3 regions of the Arcicella sp. LKC2W genome follow, and region 2 is predicted to be linked to each of the others. Evidence: riboswitches for the same ligand, from Rfam matches in the RefSeq annotation. Region 2 holds a riboswitch; each other region holds the start of a gene.
What was found. A riboswitch is a leader RNA that binds a small molecule or an ion and turns the genes downstream of it on or off. The one in region 2 is predicted to bind cobalamin.
Positions count from the first base shown of each region.

Region 1: another riboswitch for cobalamin. It lies ahead of metE (5-methyltetrahydropteroyltriglutamate--homocysteine S-methyltransferase); the one in region 2 lies ahead of VB796_RS04950 (TonB-dependent receptor plug domain-containing protein).
Region 3: another riboswitch for cobalamin. It lies ahead of VB796_RS22490 (hypothetical protein); the one in region 2 lies ahead of VB796_RS04950 (TonB-dependent receptor plug domain-containing protein).

Region 1 covers NZ_JAYGIN010000021.1:66,004-70,853, reverse strand. The annotation lists gene VB796_RS17310 (carbohydrate-binding domain-containing protein) at 1-1,626, opposite strand, end outside; cobalamin riboswitch at 2,095-2,295, shown strand; gene metE (5-methyltetrahydropteroyltriglutamate--homocysteine S-methyltransferase) at 2,464-4,788, shown strand.
Region 2 covers NZ_JAYGIN010000004.1:315,471-320,320, forward strand. The annotation lists gene VB796_RS04930 (acyltransferase) at 1-625, shown strand, start outside; gene VB796_RS04935 (acyl-CoA thioesterase) at 622-1,155, opposite strand; gene VB796_RS04940 (hypothetical protein) at 1,169-1,300, shown strand; gene VB796_RS04945 (response regulator transcription factor) at 1,458-2,138, shown strand; cobalamin riboswitch at 2,244-2,536, shown strand; gene VB796_RS04950 (TonB-dependent receptor plug domain-containing protein) at 2,642-4,603, shown strand; gene VB796_RS04955 (YncE family protein) at 4,642-4,850, shown strand, end outside.
Region 3 covers NZ_JAYGIN010000038.1:9,585-14,434, reverse strand. The annotation lists gene cobC (alpha-ribazole phosphatase) at 1-204, opposite strand, end outside; gene VB796_RS22505 (adenosylcobinamide-GDP ribazoletransferase) at 189-977, opposite strand; gene cobT (nicotinate-nucleotide--dimethylbenzimidazole phosphoribosyltransferase) at 982-1,992, opposite strand; gene VB796_RS22495 (DUF5522 domain-containing protein) at 1,989-2,123, opposite strand; gene VB796_RS22490 (hypothetical protein) at 2,459-2,689, opposite strand; cobalamin riboswitch at 2,822-3,067, opposite strand; gene VB796_RS22485 (superoxide dismutase) at 3,407-4,132, shown strand; gene VB796_RS22480 (DUF3179 domain-containing (seleno)protein) at 4,392-4,850, opposite strand, start outside.

The sequences.
Region 1 (4,850 bases), on a different contig from region 2:
AGCAGTTACATAATAGGCTGCTCCAGTGGTTGTAATTTTTATCGTTCCTGAAGTCAGCGTAAAATCTCCGCCTGTTTTTATTCCTTTAGAACCTTTCCCTGAAACCGTTAAAGTTATAGCGTCGGCAGTTCCAATTGTTGTGTAACTTTCACTTTTAATGGCATTACCTTTATCGCCTGTGGTTGTGACCGTTATTTTTCCTCCTTTTATTAAGACATAAGGCGTAATTGTGGCATCTGTGCCTTCATACGGAGCCGTTATTCCATCATCAACACTATTGACATTGATGGTTCCACCATTAATGGCTACGTAACCTTCTTCCGCCACAATACCATCACTTGAAGAAGTCACCGTAACTGTTCCTGTATTCATCAAGAAATAATCATTTGCGTGAATACCGTCTTTTAAAGAAGATTTTACTACAATATTGGCATCGTTAATTTCAATATAATCATCTGCTACAATGGCGTGTTTGCTATTTCCTGTTACATTTAAAGTACCAGTTCCCATAAAACTCAATTGTCCTTCGCTGAAAAAAGTACCTTTTTGGTCTTCGCTACTGGTAGCATAAGTTGCCCCATCAATCAAGGTATTGCTTGTTCCTGCTAAAACATTAATTGTACCCTTCTTTTTTGACTGACTATTAATGGCTGGGCCAGTGCTATTGGTCAAACTCACGCCTTTTAAAGTAATGTTATATTTATATTCACTGTAAATTTTGAAACTACCTTTTGAGGCAGTACCCGATAGTAGATATACGATTTCTTTGGTCGTATTGGTAGAAGTAACAGTAACGTCCGCACCACTTACTGCAACACTTACTCCAGAGGACTGATAAGGATTATTAATGGCAGCACTTGTTCCTGAATAGGCAATCACAACGGTATCTTTAGCAGCACTTGCCGTACCCGTAGAACCTACCGCAATGGCAAGCGTAACGGTACAACTTTGTCCGCCCAAACTCAAATTAAAAGTAGCCGTTCCTGCCGAAGTCGGCGTTCCTGCAATGGTATAAACTAAATTTCCTGCACCATTTGCTAACGTTCCTGCCGCTAAAGTTGCCGTAAGCCCTTCTACACCCGTTGAAGATGCCACCGAAACATCATAAGTTCCACCATTTCCACCTGTATAAGCCATTGTTACGGTGCCTGTGTATGCCGTTCCATTGGTACCAACGGCAGGAGCAACGGTACAAATTAAGGTAGAAATATTAGCTTTTGAAGCTACTACGGGCAATGATAACGTACAGCTTTGTCCACCTAAATCAATAGGAAAACTGGCAGTTCCAGCCGTTGCAGGTGTACCCGTAATCACAAAACTGGCAGTTCCGCTACCAGTTGCCAAAGTCCCCGCTGATAAAGTTGCCGTAAGCCCCGTTACTCCTGATGAAGCGACGGGCGTTCCTGCGGTATAAGCAACGCCATTGCCACCAGTATAAGGCACGCTGGCAATAGCAGTATAAGAAGCCCCGCTTGTAGCAGCAGCCGAAAATGTTGTACTTGAACAAGTAAGTGCAGTAATACTTCCTGTTTGAACTGCTGTTATTTCATCAGTCTTGCACGACTGGAAACTCAATATAAGGGTCAGCACGATGCTAACGACTACGAGACTTTTTTTAATCATCATCTTAATTTTAGAGAAAATGCCAAGAATAGCATGAATTAAATTTATACAGGGAAAAGAACCGATTATGTGTAATAATCTTTTGTTCTACTGAAAATGGGTATAACTTAATTACCCAAATACAACCACAATCGCCCCACTTAATAAAGGTATCTATTTCTATAAAATACACCGTTAGGATTTTACATATTGCTTCAAGATTAAATACTTGTTAAAAAATTGTTACGATAAATCTCAATTAGGCAAAAATCTACTTGGGCAATTATTAGTAGAAGATGAAAATATTAACAAACCTGACTTTAAATTTCTCATTTATCCAAAATGATAATTTATCTAACTAATCAATAATTTAAAGATAATATTTTAATAAAAAATCAACATAATAGATAAAATAACCATATATTTTACATTTTAAAGAATTTCAAAAATCATAAAACCTTCTATATTTACCTTTGCAATATCTCAAAAATACCCGTCAATCGGATAGTTGGTTTTTCTGTAAAGGGAAAATTAAAAAGGAATCGTGTGCGAATCACGAACAGTCGTGCTACTGTATTTAACCGTTTCAGTTTGAAACAAGTCAATCCCCACGTTGCCCATTGTTCCGAAAGAATGAGAAGGGCGGGAGAGATGTTATCAGTCAGGAGACTTGCCTTCTATCTCAATGATTATACGCTCACGAAAAGTGTGTAAGCCACGCATTGAACAATTTTTATTTCATTGAAACGATACCACAAGTTTGTCCGTTTGGATAACGTTGTTGGAAAAATCGTGTGCATACAACTTTAAATGACGGTTTGGGTGTCTTGAGTTTTTTTCACTTAAAAAAACAAAAAGACCATGATTACACACAATTTGGGTTATCCACGCATAGGTAACCAACGAGAATTGAAAAAAGGCTTGGAACAGTTTTGGGCAGGCAAAATTTCGGAAGAAGAATTACGTACCATTGGCAGTAAAATTCGTCAACAAAATTGGCAAACACAGGTGGATGCGGGTTTGAATTTAGTACCATCCAATGATTTTTCTTTTTATGACCATGTACTCGATACGTCGTTGATGTTAGGGGCAATTCCAGAAAGGTATCAAGTATTGGTTGACAATCAGCATAATTCTGAACTTGATGTATATTTTGCTATGGCGAGAGGTTTGCAAACCGAACAGGCGGATATTCAGGCCATGGAAATGACTAAATGGTTTGATACCAATTATCATTATATCGTTCCAGAATTCACTAAAAATCAAGACTTTAAGCGATTTTCAAATAAAGCCATTCAGAATTTTGAAGAGGCAAAATCTTTAGGAATTATTACAAAACCTGTCTTGGTTGGGCCAGTAACGTTTTTGTTATTAGGAAAAGAAAAGGAAGCAGGTTTTGAAAGGATTGATTTATTGGATAAAATTCTTCCTATTTATATTGAAATTTTACAGGAATTAGCTGCCAAAGGTGCTATTTGGGTACAGTTAGATGAACCATGCTTGACCTTAGATTTAACTGAAAATGAGATTATTGCGTTTCAGAAAGCCTACCAAACTATCAGAGAAAGTGTGCCTGCCTTAAAAATTCTCTTGGCAACCTATTTTGAGTGTTCTGGCGACAATATCAATTTGGCTACCAGCCTGCCTGTCAATTGTTTACATATTGATTTAGTCCGTTGCCCTGCTCAATTAGGTGATATTTTAACCCTGAAACATTTTGTGGATTCAGATAAATCTTTGTCGTTGGGTGTTGTGGATGGACGAAATATTTGGAAAACTGACTACAAAAAAGCCTTGAGTTTTATTCAAACGGCAAATGAGCAATTAGCTACCGATAGACTTTTGATTGCTCCTTCGTGTTCTCTTTTGCACGCTCCTTGCGACTTAGATTTGGAGAAAAACGAAACGGTTTTAACGCCAGAAATTAAAAGTTGGTTTGCTTTTGCTAAGCAAAAATTAACAGAAGTGGTTGCCTTAGGGAAAATTGCAGATTCAAAATATGACCTAAATATTTCATTAGCATTTGCTGAAAATCAAAGAGTTATTGAACATAGAAAAACTTCAGTTTTGATTCACAAACCATTTGTAAAACAACGAGTTGCGGAAATTACACCTACTGATTCGGTGCGTCAAAATCCTTTCCCTATTCGTCAGAAATTACAATTGAAAGCATTGCAATTACCTTTATTTCCAACTACAACGATTGGTTCTTTTCCGCAAACTGACGAAGTACGCAAGTTGAGAGCAGATTTGAAAAAAGGCGTAATTTCTCAAATTGAGTACGATAATTTTATTGAAAAGGAAATCGAAAAATCAATCATTTGGCAGGAAAAAATTGGCTTAGATGTGTTGGTTCACGGAGAATTTGAACGAAATGATATGGTTGAATACTTCGGAGAACAACTTTCTGGCTACGTTTTCACCCAAAATGGTTGGGTACAAAGTTATGGTAGCCGTTGTGTGAAACCGCCAATTATTTATGGTGATGTAGAACGAACGACTCCAATGACGGTTCGTTGGTCAAAATTTGCCCAGTCAAAAACCAATAAATTGATGAAAGGAATGTTGACAGGGCCAATCACTATTTTGCAATGGTCGTTTGTGAGAGATGACCAGCCACGTAGAACGACGGCTTTCCAAATTGCACTTGCCATCCGTGATGAAGTTTTGGATTTAGAAAATGCAGGAATCAAGGTTATTCAAATAGATGAACCTGCTATTCGTGAAGGCTTGCCTCTCAGAAAAGCCGATTGGGAAAATTACTTGCAATGGGCAACTGAAGCCTTCCGTTTGAGTGCCTCGAAAGTGAAAGATGTGACCCAAATCCATACGCACATGTGTTATTCTGAGTTCAACGATATTATCAAGCACATTGCCGATATGGATGCCGATGTGATAACAATAGAAACGTCTCGTTCGCAAATGGAATTGTTAGAAGCTTTTGTCAATTTCCAATATCCAAATGAAATTGGACCGGGCGTTTATGATATTCATTCGCCAAGAGTGCCAGAAGTGAACGAAATGGTAGAATTACTTGAAAAGGCATTAGTCAATATACCTGCACGAAATTTATGGGTAAATCCAGATTGTGGTTTAAAAACTCGTAAATGGGCAGAGACAGAAAAGGCTTTACAGAATATGATTTTAGCAACCCAAGAATTAAGAATAATGGCTTTGGCAGAATAAAACTTGACCGATTTTATAGCGACGAATTTTAATATAAGGTCGTTTCATTAAGCCGATTAAAC
Region 2 (4,850 bases):
TTTTAAAGCCATTCCCTATTTGTTTTGTGCAATTGCCATCGGAAGTTTAGCACTCAGAATTCATGCAACTTTAACGATGCCTTTCTCTCACGTTACCAACGTTTCGCCTACGCATTTACGGATTGACTCGCTTTTCTTTGGTACGCTGTTGTCGTATTTCTACCATTTTCATCGTGAAAAATTAGGCAGTTTCGTTACCAATAATAAAAATCTTCTCCGCATCGCAAGTTTCATCTTGCTTTTACCTTGTGCCATTTTTTGGGATGAAAACCCACAAATGATTACTTGGGGCTTTACCTCTTTATATTTAGGTTTTGGGGGAATTCTACTATTAAGTATTTATTCTGAAATAAAATTGCCTCCATTTCTTGAAAAAATATACAAGGGTATGGCAACGATGGGTTTGTATTCGTATTCAATGTACATCATTCATTGGCCATTGATTTGGTGGTTTAAATTACCTATTGGGGAGTATTTAGATAACCATTTCCCCATTAAATTAGGGGCGTTTTTTGTCTATTTTGGATTGGTTTATCTATTGGGATGGATACTTTCTAAAACGATAGAAATTCCATTTTTGGCTTTACGAGATAAACTTTTTCCTGCCAAATCAAAATCACTTTAAGATAGCATAAATGTACCTTCTGCCAATTCTTTTTTAATGACTTTTATTCTGTCGTTTAATGTAATATGTTCAAAATCAATGCCTTCAACGCAGATGGCTTTTAGAAATACTTCTACTTCTGGTTGGTGATTGGTCTTTTTCCCTGTGCGTACATCAATGTATTTTGAGGTCGTCCAAAGTACAGCACGAACCGTTTTACAGTCGTAGTCGGTCATAACAAATTCTGTAACTAACGTATTTTCGTTATGATAAATGGCTGATGAAATTATTTTGACCCATTCACTCACTTTTGCAGACGACACATAAGCAATTTGATGGTTATAAACCACCCATGATGTTTGATTATGAATAAAATAATCGTTGTAGTCAAATTGATAAACTTCTGCTACTTGGTCTTCCCGAGCATTGAAAAAATAGTCAAAGTATTTAGCGTTATTCAAATGTTGAAGCGGGTCGCAATCTTGGAAACGAATGACCGCTTTTGAATATAATTTCTTGGGATAAGTTTTATTGGAATCTAATTGGAACATATTTTTGGAAGTGATGAGTTATAATTTATACGGTAGGACAGGTTTCCAACCTGTCAATGAAGTACATTTGAGAGATTTCCAACCTGTCAATGAAGTACATTTGAGAGATTTCCAACCTGTCAATGAAGTACATTCGACAGGTTAGAAACCTGTCCTACCTTTATCAATACAAAGTTAGTTTATAAGCGTGGTTGAAGAAGGGCAAAGTAGAATGAATTGTAAATATTCTTCAAAACCCCTAAATTAGCAAGTAAATGTAGTTCGATGGCTTAACATCGAAAACATATTCAAATACAAAACGAATGACAAGAATATTATTAGTTGAGGACGACGATAGTTTAGGGTTTGTAGTAAAAGACAATCTTGAGCAAGAAGGATACGAAATAAACCTCCAAACAACAGGAAAAGCAGGACAAAGAGCCTTTCAACAGAATCAATACGATATTTATATTCTTGATGTGATGCTTCCAGAAATGGACGGTTTTACGCTTGCAGAGTACATTCGGAGTACGGGAAGTGATGTGCCAATCATTTTTTTGACGGCAAAATCTTTGAAAGAAGACCGCATTAAAGGCTTGAAATTGGGAGCGGACGATTATTTGACAAAACCATTCAGCATTGAAGAATTGGTTTTGCGAATCGAAGCTATTTTGAAAAGAACGGGTAAAAAGAGCAATCAACAACCCATAGCAATTCATACACTCGGCAAATATACTTTCGATACCAAAAATCTAAAGCTCATTTTTGAAGAAAAAATTCAAGACCTAACGCACAGAGAATCTGACCTTTTGGAGTTTTTGGTTCAGCATAAAAATGAAACTTTGTCGAGAGATAAAATCCTTATCGCTATTTGGGGAGACGACGACTATTTCAAAGGCAGAAGTTTGGATGTTTTTATTACTCGACTTCGTAAATATATCAGCCAAGACCCAAGCGTTAAATTAACCAATGTTCACGGCGTTGGGTTTAGATTGGAGGTGTAAAATGTAGCACGGGAATCCTTCCCGTGTGATTTGCAAGTATCCGTTTAAAACACGCCTCACGGGAAAAAATCCCGTGATACCATAATATTTTTCAATTTTCCCACTACCTTTGCATCAGTTTATGGTGCTTTCTATTCGTTATCGAACGAATTTAACGCTTAATAGGGAAATCGGTAAAAGCCGATACTGTCCCCGCAACTGTAAGTTTTATAAAGTCATTACCATTCTTCAATAACCACTGGTTGTTGGTTATTGGTTATTAGTTAATTAGTTATTGGTTAATGGTATTTTTAATACTTGTGCCTAATAACCAATCACTAATAACCAATCACTAAAACTGGGAAGGTTCAGTAATGATAAAACGAGTCAGGAGACCTGCCATTAAATCATTCTTGGTTTTTGTTTACGGAAGATAAACATAATCGAGCGTTAGATTTTCTCTTTTTATTTTCTTGGTCAATTTCAGCGGTGCTTCCGTCGGTCAAGGCTTAACGAATGTTGTTATGTCTCTTGTCGTGTATTCTGTACGTTCTCGGATTTTATTTTCATTAGTGGGTTTGGTTTTACCCTTGTTTGGCTACGCCCAAGAGATTGCCAACAAGCAAATTGATGAAGTAAAAGTTACGGGTTTTGCTACCGAACACTTTATGGCGGGTTTGAAAGTGCAAAAAATAGATTCAGCCACTTTAGCCAGATTTCAATTCCAAACCTTAGCTGATTTCCTACAATTTCAATCACCAATTGCTTTTAAAAGTTACGGTTCTGGGCAACTGACGAGTATTTCCTTTCGTGGAACGTCGGCAATGCACACGGCGGTACTTTGGAATGGCTTAAATATCAATAGTCCAATGGCAGGGCAAACGGATTTTTCAACCGTTCCTGTTTTGGGTTTCGACGAGATGTCAATTCAGTACGGTTCAGCCGCCAGTTGCGTAGGTACGGATGCGGTTGGAGGAAGTATTTTATTAAGTTCCGTTCCAAAATGGAAACAAAAAGGGACAAATTTTACCATTGGCGGTCAGTATGCAAGTTTTGATAATTATAACGGACAAGCAGGTTTGAGATTTGTAAAAATTAGTAAATCTGGTTTGCAATTTTCTGGAAAAACATTGTTGTACGGAAGTCAATTTAACAACCATTTTAACGCAACCGAAAGAACCGACAATACAGGGAGAACTTACCCAATTGAACCTTCTGAAACTGCCCAAAAAGGATTTATCCAAGATTTATATTTGAAGAAAAAGAATGGAAATACGCTTTCTTTGAATATTTGGTTGACCGATAATAAATTAGCCATTCAGCCCGATGTAATTGCTTTTCGGGAAATTACGCAAAGTAAAGCCTACCGTGTTTTATCAGCTTATCAATTTGGCAATACCAATGTAAAAGCAGGTTTTATTAAAGATATTTTAGATTACGGAACGGGTGATTTTCTAAATCCAAGTCATTCAGAAACAGATAGATACATTGCTCGTGCCGAACACGAATTTTCAATAAAAAAGAAAGATTCCTTCCAACAAACTTCTTTGAGAATTGGGGGTGAATTTGTGCATTACGTCGCCAAAGTAGATGGTTATGGTGGTGGCTCAATCACCGAAAGCCGACAAGATGTTTTTGCATTGTTACGCCAACAATTTACTCAAAAATTAACCGCTTCACTAAATCTACGTCAGGCATTTTCAACTCGTTATGTTGCTCCCTTTACGCCATCTTTTGGTTTAGAATATGCGGTGATTTCAAACGAAAAAACACAAATTAAATTAACAGGAAATATTGCCAAAAGTTACCGTTTACCAACGCTTAATGAACGTTATTGGAAAGTATTAGGCAATATCAATATTCAGCCTGAAAGCGGATTGAACAAGGAAGTTGGAGCAAATTGGAAACAAGTTGTTTCTGCCAATCTCAATGCTTCATTAGGCGTAAATGTCTATCATAATTTGATTGATAATTGGACGTACTGGAATCCAGATAAAGGCTATCGAGTAGAGAATTTACAGCAAGTTTTAAGTCAAGGTTTTGAGATTACGGGTAGCATTAAGTATTTGAAGGATAGGATATTAGGGGGCGTTTTAGCTACTTATGCTTATACCGATGCGTCTCAGCAAAAAGTCTATGATGTTTATGCCGTTGATATTATTGGCAAACAATTAATTTACGTTCCCCTACATACACTCACGGGAACGGCTTATGTGGGCAAGGGCGATTGGTCATTGAATGTTCAAGGGCTTTATAACTCTGAACGTTTTATTACCTTCGACCATTCAGGGCGACCATTTCCGTCGTATTTTATTGTAAATAGTACCGTTTCGGGCAAAATTCATTTCGGCAAAATTCAAAGTAATCTTATTTTTCAGGTCAATAATTTGACAGATACCGTTTATCCAAGCGTTAGAAAAAATGCGATGCCTGGGCGTAGTTTTTCTTTGGGTTTGGTGTTTTCGGGGAATGTTTTTAATCATTAAAATTCAATAATTTTTTATCCATATAAATCAAAACAATAATGCAGTTTAATTCTATTTATGTTCGTTCATTGGCAGTAGTTTCTTTATTTTTAGGGCTAAATGCTTGTAATTCAACTTCCGAACCAGAGCCTTCTCAACCTTACGATACTGGCGTTTTTGTACTAAATGGGGGAAACTTCTTCGATAATAATGGTACAATCTCTTTATATAATCCTACAACCAAAACGATTTCTTATGATGTTTTTCA
Region 3 (4,850 bases), on a different contig from region 2:
CACATGACGAGAGCAAAGTTCAGCAGCTAATAATTTGCATCTGAGCAATGGGCTTGAATATACTCCATCGAAATCCGTGGGTAGTTTTGCTTTTAAAAGAGCAACATCTTCTAAAAAAGTATCTGCCAATGGAGGATTGCTTTGCCCATAACATACTGATTTTCCTAATTCCACTTCCGTGTGCCTAATTATATATATTTCCATATAGCCAGATATGTTAATAAAACGATGATTTCACCAAATTGCTCAGTTGCTCCAAGACAATCGCCAGTATAACCTCCCAACCATTTTTTGAAATACCTATTTGAATACCAATAAAGCAATAATAGAGGTAAAGCTACCATTAAAAATAGCGGATAAATAAGCCCTAAAGTAGCTAACGGCATTAAACCAAATAGATATGCCCCTGTTATTTCTACGGAAGTATGCCCTTTGGCTATGGGTTTGGCTTTGGAGGTTTCGTCTTCACGAGCATATTCGCTATTAAAAACAATATTTATCGCTGTAAGGCGTGCCAAAGCATGATACGAGACAAATATAAGTAGTAATGTAATGTATTCTGTACTCGCTATTTTTACTAATAATTTGCTCAAAACCAATATCTTTAAAACCATAAGTAAACCGATAGCAATACCTCCGTAGGCTCCTATTCGGCTATCCTTCATTATTTCAAGAATTTTGGTTTTTGTCCAGCCACCGCCAAAGCCATCAAAAACATCAGCAAAACCGTCTTCATGAAACGCCCCCGTACACAAGATACCTGCTACAAGCGAAAGCACTACGGCAATTTCTATATCAAAAAGTAATGAAAAGAAAGCATAAATCACAAATGAGACTCCGCCAACAATCCAACCAATTAATGGGAAATAGCGTGTCGCTTTATTGATATACTCAGGAGAATGGTCGGTACTGGACGGACAAGGTATGCGTGTATAAAACATCAATGCCGTGAAAAAAATCCGTAATTCGTTTTTCATAATTTCAATCTTTATTGCTTATGCCTGCCGACTCAAAACTGGACATTTGGTTTAGAAAATTAACTGCTGATTCTATTATCGGGTAGGCAACTGCACAGCCTGTCCCTTCTCCCAACCTCATATTAAGCTGCAAAAGTGGCTCAGCTTGCATAAATGCTAACATTTTTTTATGTCCCTGCTCTTCTGACTGATGGCAAAAAATAGCATTTTTAATAATTTCTGTATTGATTTTAAAAGCTACTAAAAAAGCCGAACTTGCGATGAAACCATCTACTAAAATCAGCATATTCTTCTCAAAAGCGGCCAATATTGCCCCAACCATTTGGGCTATTTCAAAGCCCCCAAATGTTTGTAATATCTCGATTGGGTTCGTGATAGTACCATGAAGGTTGGCGGCTATTTTGAGTAGAGATATTTTATTTTCTAACTGTAAATCATTTATTCCAGTGCCACGGCCTACACAGTTTTCGATCGGGATTGTACAACAATAACTCATCAGCATAGCTGCGGCTGAAGTATTGGCAATACCCATCTCACCAAAACCAATTACATTGCAGCCTGTTTGGGCAACTACGTTCACGATTTTTTTCCCTTTTTGCAAACAGTCCTCCAGTTGTGAGGGAGTCATGGCTTTTTCTCGCAAAAAGCTCCGTGTTCCTCTGGCTACTTTGGCATTAATTAAATTAGGGTTCGATTCAAAATGATAATTTACGCCTGCATCCACAATTTTTAGAGTAATACTATTTTGCTTGGAAAATACATTTATTGCGGCACCACCTTGCAGAAAATTCAGTACCATTTGATAAGTAACCTCTTGAGGATAAGCACTTAGTCCGTCGTTTGCTACACCGTGGTCACCTGCAAAAACTACAATTGTAGGGTTCTTTAAAACTGGATTTAAACTATTCTGAATAGAGCCAACTTGAAAGGCGATTTTCTCTAAAACGCCCAATGCACCCAATGGCTTGGTTTTAAAATCAATTTTGCGTTGTAGTATTTCTTGTATTGATGTCATATTTTTTCTTTTTTAAAGCCATAAGCACAATGCCGACAACCATTTTTGCAACAAAAACCCCTACTTAAGTGGTATAATTCTGTAAATACCCAAAAGCGGTTTTCTAAATAATAGTGTAAATTTTCAATCATGGGTATCCCAGTTGATGGGAATTGGGTCTCTGTGGCTTGTCTCAGCAATTTTTCGAGTGAATAGGTACAAGAACTGCAAATATTTGTGAAATAGGTTTTCTTTAAATATTCTTCAAGCGACTTCGTTTTCGGATTAGTAACACCCAAATCAACTGAATCACATCGGTTACAATTATTTTTTTCCATTGTTTTAATTTTCTTTCAAGTCTTCAACCAAAACTCTTGAATAATTCATATACAAACAGCCATTCTATCCTGAAAACTGTCGGCTGAAACTGAGCTTCCTTTACTACCCTTTACTCAAGTAGAGATACTCAGGAAAGTATTCTAAGGAATTACGTCCACCAATTTCTATACCGAGGTTTCCAATTTTTTTCCAAGATTTCTTGACCAATAACCGTAATTACCTTATCAGTTTGACTTTGTTTGGTGGGTACTTTAATGCCATTAACTACCACTTCGTCGAGTGATTGGGAATCGGAAACCAAAATAGATTTCTGAGCAAAAAGCGTTTGCGTAGCGAATAATAAGGCTACAAAAGTGATTTGTGTAATGTTTTTTAACATTTAGTAATTTGTGTTGCAGGAAATAGACGGTCAAAGGAGGTATTACACCATTTATTATTCTTAAAACTCAAAATATATTTCTACGGGAAAGGATAATCGAACGCTCAATTTTGTTCATCCACCGTAAACAAAAACCAAGAATGATTCAATGGCAGGTCTCCTGACTCGTTTTATCCTTACCGAACCTTCCCGATTTCAATTATCAGTTACCAGAATTAACTCTGCTTACTGTCAACTTTTCCCAGTGGTTATTGAAGAATGGTAATGACTTTATAAAACTTACAGTTGCGGGGACAGTATCGGCTTTGACCGATTTCCCTATTAAGCATTAGATTTGACGAATTTCAAACGTAAAGCACCATAAACTGAGCCAAAGGTAGGAGTTTTTTTTAGATTTAGGTCTTGGGTAACACATTTGAATTATTGAAATACATCAAAAGTGTGTAAGAAACTATATTTTAGATTCTTGAACCAAGACTAATGCTTTAATCAAGAGTCACGGCTTTTGAAATATAAATAAGGTGGATTAATAGCAAACCCGAATCAATGAATCAACAGCGGATTCAATGCTTATGGTAAGAAACCCTTCATTGATATTCCTACGATACAAATTTCCGTCTTTACAATTATTTTACTTTGGAAGTATAAAAAAAATACCGAACCTTACATTATTATTGCCTGTGCGGTAGTAGGCTATGTACTAAAAAATTATTTATTATGACAAGAAATCAATTTTTGGCAAATACTGCCATCATCACAGGGGCAAGTTTGCTGAAAGGAAACGACGTTTTTAGTGCGACACTCAATGAAAGTGGTTTGGATAAATTAACCGATGAAACTGGAAAATTTGTGCTGGGTGCATTGCCCTATTCTGAATCATTTTTAGAACCTTTTATGCCTGCTGATGTGCTAAAATTGCACTACACGGCTCATCACGGGGGAGCGGTAAATACTGCCAACAAAGCCACTGGGTTAATTAATAAGGCTTTGGAAAGTGGTAATTTTGAAGGGGTAGATTATTGGACAAAAAAACTGTCGTTACACCTATCAAGCCATGTTCTGCATACTATTTTTTGGACAAATATTACCAATAAAAAATCTGAACCAAAGGGTGAATTATTGAAGCGAATAGAGAAAGATTTTGGTTCTTTTGATAAAATGAAAGTACAATTGGCTCATCATTCTAAAAATGTGGATGGCAACGGTTGGGGACTTTTAGGCTTTCATCCACAAAGTAATCGTTTGATGATTTTGGAGGTTGAGAATCATGAAAAATTAACCGTTTGGGGCATTGTTCCTTTGATGGTCGTGGATGTTTGGGAACACGCTTATTATCTGAAATACAAAAATAAACGGGCTGATTTTGTAGATGAACTTTTCAACTATATGAATTGGGACAATGCCGCTCAAAGACTTGACATTGCCTTGAAAATGACAAGATAAAATGATGGAGAAATCTTGAAATATCCTGTTGAGCATTGCGTTTAAAATGGTTCTTCGTCAATTTCTGTATTTTAAATTATAGAAGGTTTCTCAAAATTGACGAAGAACCTGATTAATCTGCATTTCTTATGTTGGTTGTGATTCAGTCGAATCATTAAATTGGTTGACTCTGATTTACCACTAATCAACATTAATCCAAACCCCTAATTTCCGATTCAAGTGTTCCATAAAAATGAAGTGATAAAACAAACATTAAACCTCAATAACGATGCGTGTTTGGGTGAAACGTCTGCCAACTATGCCAAAATTCTTGATAGGCATTTACTTTTTTAAGAGAAATTTTTAAATCTGTATTTGTTCCTTTCAAGTCAAAACGTTGCTTTTGACTTATTAATGAGTCATTTTTAAGGCTAAATTTCATTTGCTCATCGGGTCTTTCAAAGGCAAAAAAACTTTTATTATCATTTGCTAAAACCACGACTAAAGGTTTTTGAGAAAGTTGAATATTGACGACTTTTTCTTTTTTCAAGCGATTCCAGTCAATAGCGATACTTTCTTTCCCAATTTCGATTCCTACCACCCACGATTTCCGTTTCCATGAAAGTGAATCTGTTCCTGTCAATTCTTTTTTCGATTTTCCAGACTCATATTTAGCTGTACTGTCATAATTGTCCTTGAATTTTGAATCTGGTTGCATGATTTTGGAATCGGGATAAAG